2 regions of the Mycobacterium sp. IDUB_21 genome follow, and region 2 is predicted to be linked to the other one. Evidence: predicted binding sites of a transcription regulator. Region 2 holds the regulator's gene; the other holds the start of a gene.
What was found. Region 2 encodes LexA, which represses DNA repair genes until DNA is damaged. Its sites were predicted from a motif close to CGAACANNTGTTCG; they were not measured.
Positions count from the first base shown of each region.

Region 1: the regulator LexA is predicted to act here: its motif matches at 2,166-2,179, upstream of ruvC (crossover junction endodeoxyribonuclease RuvC).

Region 1 is NZ_JBVAXQ010000017.1:21,556-26,518, forward strand. It holds gene ruvB (Holliday junction branch migration DNA helicase RuvB) at 1-996, opposite strand, end outside; gene ruvA (Holliday junction branch migration protein RuvA) at 993-1,592, opposite strand; gene ruvC (crossover junction endodeoxyribonuclease RuvC) at 1,589-2,146, opposite strand; gene ACZYY4_RS20675 (sulfotransferase family protein) at 2,249-3,058, opposite strand; gene ACZYY4_RS20680 (YebC/PmpR family DNA-binding transcriptional regulator) at 3,071-3,826, opposite strand; gene pdxT (pyridoxal 5'-phosphate synthase glutaminase subunit PdxT) at 4,041-4,637, opposite strand; gene tesB (acyl-CoA thioesterase II) at 4,634-4,963, opposite strand, start outside.
Region 2 is NZ_JBVAXQ010000018.1:64,063-69,025, reverse strand. It holds gene ACZYY4_RS21395 (proteasome assembly chaperone family protein) at 1-754, shown strand, start outside; gene ACZYY4_RS21390 (peroxynitrite isomerase) at 763-1,248, opposite strand; gene nrdR (transcriptional regulator NrdR) at 1,285-1,749, opposite strand; gene ACZYY4_RS21380 (LysM peptidoglycan-binding domain-containing protein) at 1,894-2,394, opposite strand; gene lexA (transcriptional repressor LexA) at 2,628-3,317, shown strand; gene folE (GTP cyclohydrolase I FolE) at 3,342-3,947, opposite strand; gene ACZYY4_RS21365 (helix-turn-helix transcriptional regulator) at 4,038-4,712, shown strand; gene ACZYY4_RS21360 (NAD(P)H-dependent flavin oxidoreductase) at 4,709-4,963, shown strand, end outside.

The DNA of each region.
Region 1 (4,963 bases), on a different contig from region 2:
CCAGGCCGCCGCGGTCGCGACCCGGCCCCGCGGAGTGCGGGCGACCATCCCGGCGCGCACCAGGAACGGCTCGCAGACCTCTTCAACGGTGGCCGCTTCCTCCCCCACCGCCACCGCCAGCGTGGACACCCCGACGGGGCCGCCGCCGAAACTGCGGGTCAACGCCGACAGCACCGCCCGGTCGAGGCGGTCCAGACCCAACTCGTCGACGTCGTAGACCGCCAGCGCGGCCTTGGCCACGTCGCGGGTGATCACCCCGTCGGCGCGCACCTCGGCGTAGTCGCGCACCCGGCGCAGCAGCCGGTTGGCGATCCGCGGGGTGCCGCGTGAGCGACGCGCAACCTCGGCGGCCGCTTCAGCCCCGAGCTCGATGCCCAGAATCGCCGCCGAACGCGCCAGCACCAGCTGCAGCTCGGCCGGCTCATAGAAATCCATGTGCGCGGTGAACCCGAACCGGTCGCGCAGCGGACCGGTCAGTGCACCGGAGCGGGTGGTCGCGCCGACCAGGGTGAACGGTGCCACTTCCAGCGGAATCGATGTCGCCCCAGGGCCTTTCCCGACGATGACATCGACCCGGAAGTCCTCCATCGCCAGGTACAACATCTCTTCGGCGGGCCGCGCGATGCGGTGGATCTCGTCGATGAACAGCACATCGTGCTCGACCAGATTCGACAGCATCGCCGCGAGATCTCCGGCACGTTCCAGCGCGGGCCCCGACGTGACCCGCAGGGAACTGCCCAGTTCGGTGGCGATGATCATCGCCAACGAGGTCTTGCCCAGGCCGGGCGGGCCGGACAGCAGGATGTGATCCGGTGTGCCGCCACGGTTCTTGGCGCCCTCGATCACCAACTGCAACTGTTCGCGTACCCGGGCCTGACCGATGAACTCGGCCAGGCTGCGCGGGCGCAGACCGGCGTCGATATCGCCCTCGCCGACGGTCAGCGCCGGCGACACCTCGCGGGCTTCGGTCTCGTCGCGGTCGTCGGGTTCGCTCATTTGGTCTTCCCCAGCCGGCTCAGCGCGGTCCGCAGGGCGTCAGACGTGCTGGCTTCAGGGGCCTCGGCCAGCACCTTGTCGATGGTCTCTTCAGCCTGCTTGGCGGCAAAGCCAAGCCCGACAAGGGCTTCGACCACCGGTGCGCGCACCGCGTGGCCATTCACGGCTGCACCGGAGACGCCGCCCTCCCCCGCCACCGGCCCGATCTTGTCGCGCAGTTCCAGCACCATGCGCTCCGCCCCGCGCTTACCGATCCCGGGCACCCGGGTCAGCGCGGTGACGTCGGAGTCGGCCAGCACCCGGCGCAGCGCGGTCGCGTCGTAGACCGCCAGGGCGGCCAGGGCGATCTTGGGCCCGATCCCCGACACCCCGATCAAGGTCAGAAACAGATCACGCGCGTCGGCGTCGGGAAAGCCGTACAGCGTCATCGAATCTTCCCGCACGATCATCGCGGTGATCAATCGGGATTCGCCGCCGCGGCGCAACGTCGACAGTGTCGCCGGTGTGGCCATCACCTTGTAGCCGACCCCGGCCGCCTCGACCACCACGTGATCGAGTGCGATGTCGATGACCTCACCGCGCACCGAGGAGATCATGCCCGGGCCGCCTTGAGCTTGGCGGCGTAGCGGCGGCGCTGTTCGGCCGCCAACGCCTCGGCGGCCGCCATCCGCGCGATCATCGGGGCGCGCCAGCAGTGGCAGATCGCCAGCGCCAGCGCGTCCGCCGCGTCGGCGGGTGTCGGCTTTTGCTGCAGCCCAAGGATTCTGGTGACCATAGCCGTCACCTGAGCTTTGTCGGCCGCGCCGTTGCCGGTCACCGCGGCCTTGACCTCGCTGGGCGTGTGGAAATGCACGTCGATGCCACGCCGGGCGGCCGCCACTGCGATCACCCCACCCGCCTGGGCGGTGCCCATCACAGTGGAGACATTCTGCTGGGAGAACACCCGCTCGACGGCGATGACATCGGGTCGGTGGGTGTCCAGCCAGTACTCGGCGGTGTCGCTGATCGTCAGCAGTCGCTGCGGCAGGGGCTGATCGGCCGGGGTGCGCACCACGTCGACGTCCAGGGCGGTGACCTGGCGCCCGGAGCCGCCCTCGACGACCGACAGCCCGCAGCGGGTCAGCCCGGGGTCGACACCCATCACCCGCACCGCACGCTCCCTACCGTAGTGAACACCTGTTCGAACAGTAGCGGTCGGGGCCGACGCTCCCCGGCAGGACACGCGGAGTCGCGGTCGCGGATCGCGCCGTCCTCACACCACCCGCAGGCCGGCGGGAATGCTCGCCGGGTCGCGCCAGAATGCGTCGCGGACGAACCGGCCGAACAGGTCCGGCGGCAGTACCGTGTCGCGCGGCTGCGCTCTGACCGCGCCGTGCACGGTGTGCAGCCCCGGCGTGCCGGCGCGTTCGTCGAAGTCGGTGACGTCGTAGTCGATGTTGTCGAAGCTGTGCTCGAACACCGGCTCGTCGATGAAGTCGTAGATGGCGCGCATCGTGCGCTCGGGGTCGGTGGTCAGCGACTCGTATTGCACCACCAGCAGCCGGTCCCGCTGCGCGCCGTAACAAGCCTGTTTGAGCATGTCGTAGGGCGCGCCGACCATTCCGTCTTGTCCCACCACGCCGTTTGCCCGGGTGTAGACGGTGCCGCCGGGGTTGAAACCGAAGATCGACGACGGGGTGAACACGTTGCGCTGGATCAATCGCTCGATGCTGTCGACCACCCACTGCAACTCGCGCACGCAGGCGATCATCTTCGCCTCGGGGAACAACCGCGAGACCGCCGGCATCCAGCCGCACCAGGCCCGGTTGGTATCGAAGATCACCTCGGCGGGGCAGTCGGCGTAGAAACTGTCGAACAGCCCGTGCAGGATCCGTTCCCGCTTCGTGTCGTCGATGAACACCGAGAACTCGTTGCGGGCGCTCATCTCGCCGAGCAGGGCGCCGAACAATCCGGCCAGCGGGCCCGACATCCCGGCCTCAAAGCGCGGGTTCTGCCGCAGCAGTGCGGCCAGCAGGGTCGAGCCCGACCGCGGCAGGCCAGAGATGAAATGAATCGCAGACACCGGCGCGGGTCGCTACTCGGCCTCGAGCGCGGCCAGCACCTCGTCGGACAGGTCGACGTTGGTCCACACGTTCTGAACGTCGTCGCTGTCCTCGAGGGCCTCGACCAGCTTGAACACCTTGCGGGCCGCATCGACGTCCACCGCGACGCTGACCGACGGCTGGAAGCCGGCCTCGGCCGAGTCGTAGTCGATGCCGGCGTCCACCAGCGCGGTGCGCACCGCCACCAGGTCACCCGGTTCCGAGATCACCTCGAAGCTCTCCCCCAGGTCGGTGACGTCTTCAGCGCCGGCCTCCAGCACCGCCACCAGCACGTCGTCCTCGGTCAGCCCGTTCTTCTCCAGGGTGACCGTCCCCTTGCGGCTGAAAAGGTAGGCGACCGAACCCGGGTCGGCCATGGTGCCGCCGTTGCGGGTCATCGCCACCCGCACCTCGCCGGCGGCGCGGTTGCGGTTGTCGGTCAGGCACTCGATGAGAACCGCAACACCGTTGGGCCCGTAGCCTTCGTAGGTGATGGTCTGGTAGTCCGCCCCGCCGGCTTCCTCACCGGCGCCGCGCTTGCGGGCCCGCTCGATGTTGTCGTTGGGCACCGAGTTCTTCTTCGCCTTCTGGATGGCGTCATACAGCGTCGGGTTACCCGACGGATCTCCGCCGCCGACCCGCGCCGCGACCTCGATGTTCTTGATCAACCGGGCGAAGTTCTTGCCGCGGCGGGCGTCGATGACGGCCTTCTTGTGCTTGGTGGTGGCCCATTTGGAATGGCCGCTCATAGCCGTCCTACCTCACTGTGGCTGGAGAAAAGGTCGCCCAGTGAGTCTACGGCCACGACGTCCGCGCTCCGGCACCGTGCACCTTGCTTGCGCCATCGGGTGTTTACTATGAGCCGGGTCACAATACCGTGGAGGGCAGCGATGCGCTCTGCCCGGTACACGCGCAATGACCGGGCAGTCGGCGCAGGCGTGCACCCCGCCGGCTGAGGACCGATCAGGCTTGCCCTGCGACGATGTCGATGAACAGCCGATGGATCCGGTGATCGCCGGTCATCTCCGGGTGGAATGAGGTGGCCAGCACCCCGCCCTGCCGCACCGCAACCGGGTGTCCGGCGGCCTGTGCCAGTACCTGGACCCCGGGCCCGACCCGCTCCACCCAGGGCGCCCGGATGAACACCGCGTGCACCGGCCCATCCAGGCCCGCGAACGCCAGATCGCCCTCGAAGGAATCGACCTGCCGACCGAAGGCGTTGCGCCGCACGGTCATGTCGATTCCCGACAACGGGATGGCGGCCCGGCCCTCGGCGCCCGCGTCGGCGATCTCGGTGGCCAGCAGAATCATTCCCGCACAGGATCCATATGCCGGCATCCCGTCGGCCAGCCGGGCCTGCAGCGGGTCGGTCAGCGCAAGCTCGCGCAGCAGATGACTCATGGTGGTCGACTCCCCACCGGGAATCAGCAGGGCGTCGACGTCGTCGAGCTCCGTGCGACGGCGCACCGACACCGCCTCGGCGCCGACGGCATTCAGTGCGGCAAGGTGCTCGCGTACGTCGCCCTGCAGTGCCAGCACGCCGATGCGCGGGCTACTCACTCGCCGGTCGGCTGGTACCCGGACGGGTAGCGGGTCAGCCCCTCCTGCATCACTGCGGCCACCATGTCGCCGGATCGGTTGTAGATCTTTCCCTGGGTCAGCGCCCGGCCGGCGCCCGCCGACGGCGACGACTGGTCATAGAGCAGCCATTCGTCGGCCCGGAAGGGGCGCATGAACCACATCGCGTGATCCAGCGACGCCACCTGCAGGTGGTCACGGTCGGCGGGGTGGACCGACCAGGCCGAACCCAGCAGGGTCAGGTCGCTCATATAGGCCAGCGCACAGATGTGCAGCACCTGATCGTCGGGCAGCCGGTCGCGATGACG
Region 2 (4,963 bases):
CGACGACCTCCTCGACTACCGGTCCCGCCGGCCGGTGATGACGTTCAAGACCGACCACTTCACCCACTACGCCGAACCCGAGCTCAGCCTGTACGCGTTGCGCGACAGTGCGGGGACCCCGTTTCTGCTGTTGGCGGGCATGGAGCCGGACCTCAAGTGGGAGCGGTTCATCACCGCGGTACGACTGTTGGCCGAGCGGCTCGGAGTGCGCAGGACCATCGGGTTGGGCACCATCCCGATGGCGGTGCCGCACACGCGCCCGGTGACCCTGACCGCGCACTCCAACAACCGCGAGCTGATCACCGACTTCACTCCGTGGATCACCGAGGTCCAGGTTCCGGGCAGTGCCTCCAACCTGCTGGAGTACCGGATGGCCCAGCACGGTCACGAGGTGGTCGGGTTCACCGTGCACGTGCCGCACTACGTATCACAGACCGACTACCCCGAAGCCGCCGAAGCTCTGCTCAAGCAGGCAGCCCAGACCGGTTCACTGCAGTTGCCGCTGGCCGAGCTCGGTCAGGCCGCCGCCGACATCCGAGCCAAGATCGACGAGCAGGTCGAGGCGAGCGCCGAGGTGGCCCAAGTGGTGACGGCACTGGAACGCCAGTACGACGCGTTCATCGCCGCGCAGGAGAACCGCTCACTGCTGGCCCGCGACGAGGATCTGCCCAGCGCCGACGAACTCGGCGCCGAGTTCGAACGATTCCTGGCTCAGGAGGCGAAGAAGGACCGAGGCGACGACGACCCGGTGTGACCGTGGGTCTACCCCGTTCGCCGCAGCGCAGCGGTGAGATGGTTCTGTGCCGGTTGGCCGACCGCCCCCATGTCCAACGTGTAGGACAACTCGTCGCCGTCGAGGCGGTAGCGACGGCTCAGCGCCGTCACTTCTTTGGCTGTAGGCGCCAGTCCGATCGTCGGCGCGGACATCTCGAGTTCGATGCCGTTCGCGATCACCGCGTAGCTGCCGACCTCGATCTCGGTGATGCCGCTGGGGTGCGCCAGCACCCACTCGACCCGGCCCGGTTGCGGCACCCGGAGATACCCTGATTCGGCATGCAGCGGCAGACCGTCAGCAGCCGACTTGGTCTTCTGGCCGTAGATGAGAAACGGTTTACCGACGTGCGAGAACACCACCTCTTCGAGGTAGTCGAACGACGGGATCGTGGGGTACACCCCGGAGCCCCGGCCGGACCAGGTGCCCAACAGCGGTGCCAACTCCACAAGATTCGGGTGCAGGTCGGGTGCCATGAGATCAGCGTAGTGCGCGGTGCGGTGCCGCGAGCCTCAACCGGTACTGGGCACTTCGCGGTGCTCGCGCAGCGCCTCGATCTCCCGCTCGAAATCGGCCGCCGAGGAGAACGAGCGGTACACCGAGGCGAATCGCAGGTAGGCCACTTCGTCGAGTTCGCGCAGCGGGCCGAGAATCGCCAAACCCACCTCGTTGCTGGGGATCTCCGGTGAACCCGCCGCGCGCACAGCGTCTTCCACCTGCTGGGCCAACAGGTTGAGCGCATCGTCGTCGACCTGCCGGCCCTGACAGGCCCGGCGCACCCCGCTGATGACCTTCTCCCGACTGAACGGCTCGGTGACGCCGCTGCGTTTGACCACGGCCAGCACCGCACTCTCCACAGTGGAGAAGCGTCGGCCGCATTCCGGGCAGGAACGTCGGCGGCGGATGGCCTGACCTTCGTCGGTTTCGCGGGAATCCACCACCCGAGAGTCTGGATGGCGACAAAACGGGCAGTGCATGGCCGCTCCTTCGCCGTGCCGAGAGCCGGGCACCTGCAATAGCTGAGGCGACCCGGACCACTGGGACAACTGAGAGCGTACCTGCGCGAGCACCGGGCGGCGCGTCGTAGTAGCCGCGGCCAGCGGCCGGCCGGACATCGACATTCAGCCGATCGGGGCGATCAGCGTCTGGCCGGCGTCCAGTGCCACCGATTCCAGCTGGTTGAGCTCGCGGATCCGATCGACGACCTGGCCGTTCGGCGCGTCGGGAGCGACCCGGGCCGCCAGATGCTGCAGGTTCTCACCGCTCTGGACCCGCACCACGCCCAACTGATCGGGCACTACCGGCTGACCGCCGGCCGCCGCGGCACCGAACTGGGCCACCAGCCCGAGCCATATCGTGATGCCCGCGGCGAGCAGGGCGAGCACGACGGTGGTCGCTGGTGTGATGGGCTTGGCGGGCTGTGGCCGATGAGCAGTGCGCGACATCAGTACGCCGCTGCCGCGGTGCCGCAGCGCCGCGCCGTCGGGTCGCGATCGCACGAGTCGGGCGGGGCGGGTGTGGACCGCACACGCACGGCCCGACGTGCCGGGGCCGCGGCGGGTCCGGACTCGCTCGGACCCAGCCGGGTCGAACGTCGGAGCGGTCGTGTCGATGAGCATCATGTGCGGTTCTCCTCACTCGCGTCGGCGACCGGTGTTCGCTCGACTGTTCGAATCATAATCGATTGTATGTTCGATATCCGAACATGTGATCGATTTATTGTCGAAAACGTTAGCGAAGCCCTCCGACAACAAGGGGTCACCAGGGCGTCGCCGGCGTCCGACTTCGAACGCGCGCGCGACACACCTCGAACACATGTTTGATTAATCGCGAGCAGGCGACTACATTCGCCCCTATGAGCGACAGCAGCACGACCGCAACCCGGGGACCTGCACCTGATTCACCGCTTACCGCCCGGCAGCGCACCATTCTGGACGTCATCCGCGCTTCGGTGAATGACCGGGGCTACCCACCGAGCATCCGCGAGATCGGCGACGCCGTGGGGCTGACGTCGACCTCCTCGGTCGCCCACCAGCTGCGCACACTGGAACGCAAGGGCTATCTGAGGCGCGACCCCAATCGGCCGCGCGCCGTCGACGTCCGCGGCGCGGACGAGTCGGCCGCCGCCGCCGCGCCGCGCACCGACTTGGCCGGCTCGGACGCGCTGCCCGAACCCGCCTTCGTACCGGTTCTGGGCCGGATCGCTGCGGGCGGGCCGATCCTCGCCGAGGAAGCGGTCGAGGATGTCTTCCCACTCCCCCGCGAATTGGTGGGTGAGGGCGAGCTGTTCCTGCTCAAGGTCGTCGGTGAGTCGATGGTGGATGCCGCGATCTGCGACGGGGACTGGGTGGTGGTGCGCCAGCAGAATGTCGCCGACAACGGCGACATCGTGGCCGCGATGATCGATGGGGAAGCCACCGTCAAGACCTTCAAACGCACCAGCGGTCAGGTCTGGCTGATGCCGCACAACCCCGTTTTCGACCCTATTCCGGGCAATGACGCGGTAGTGATGGGCAAGGTGGTCACCGTAATCCGCAAGGTCTGACGGACGGTTCGGGGCGGCTACCGCCTACCGGGTGCCGCCGAAGCCGGTAAGTGAGAAGAACTCCTGGCGGGAGCGCGCATCGGTTCGCAGGGTGCCCAGCAGGGTCGAAGTGACGGTGATCGACCCGGTGGCATATACGCCGCGCAACGTCATGCAGGTGTGCTCGGCGCTCATCACCACTCCGACGGCACGCGGCTGCAGTTGTTCGGTGAGCCAGTCGGCCACCTGCTTGGTGAGGCGTTCCTGCACCTGGGGCCGGGCAGCGAAGTAGTCGACAATCCGGGCCAGCTTCGACAGACCCACGATGCGGTCGCCGGGCAGGTAGCCGACACAGGCGGTTCCGGTGAACGGCAACAGATGGTGCTCGCAGACCGACCGGAACGGGATGTCGCGGACCAGCACCAGTTCGTCGTAACCCTCGTCGTTGGGGAAGGTGGTGGCCTCGAAGGGCTTCGGGGTGAACATCTCGGCATAGGCGCGCGCCATCCGGCGCGGGGTGTCCCGAAGTCCCTCGTCGGTGGTGGAGATGCCCAGCGCATGCAGCAGTGCCGCGGCTGCCTGTTCTGCGGCGTCGAGATCCGGCACCGGGCGACCGACGTCGCACAGGTCCGCGTACATGGCTACCGACATCTCAATCTCCCCTATCGACAGTCAGTGTTGTGTTTAGATTGGCGGCATTCGGCCCTATTTGTCAAACTTTTTTGGTGTTACATTGGGGCCATGAGCTCCCCTTCCTGCGGCGGTCTGGATCCGTTGGCCGGGTTGAGCAGTCTGGACGACCCGGTCCGGCGACGTCTGTATCAGTACGTCGCGTCGTGCGACGAACCGGTGGCCCGGGAGGACGCCGCGGCCGCCGCGGGAATCAGCCGCACCCTGGCGGCCTACCACCTCGACAAACTCGCCGAGGCCGGGATCCTGTCGGTGAGTTATGCCCGCCCCGCCGGCCGGTCCGGGCCCGGTGCCGGGCGCCCCGCCAAGCGCTATGCCCGCACCCGAGACGAGCTGTCGGTGAGCGTCCCGCCGCGCAACTATCGCTTGCTGGCAGACCTACTGGTCACCGCGCTGGCCGGCGATGACGCCGGCGCCGTGCGCTCCGCGATCTCGGCGGCTGCCCGCCGGGCCGGCCGGGCCGGAGCATCCGAGCACGGTGTCTTAGAGGCGCTCTACGAATTCGGCTACGAACCTGCGGTCACCGCCGACGGGGACATCGAGCTGCGAAACTGTCCCTTCGAACGTCTGGCCCGCCAGTACACCGAGGCGGTGTGCGGGCTCAATCTGCAACTGATCCAGGGCATGTTGGAAGGTGTCGGCGAGCCGCCGCGGCGGGCAGCGCTGACTCCGTCTGAGCGACGGTGCTGTGTCACGGTCCGAGCATCAGGAGGTGGGCGCCGGTGACCCTGCTGGAGTCGTTGGGACTGGACGCCCCGGTCGTGCAGGCCGGGATGGGCGGCGGCGTGGCCGGAGCGGAGTTGGCCGGCGCGGTGTCGGCGGCCGGGGGGCTGGGCACCGTCGGGCTGAGCGATCCGCGCCGATTCGCAGCAGAGCTGCGTCGCGCTGTGACGCTGGCCGGTGGCCGTCCGGTGGCCGCCAATCTACTGGTGCCGTTCACCCGCCACGCCCATATCGACGCCTGCATCGCGGCCGGT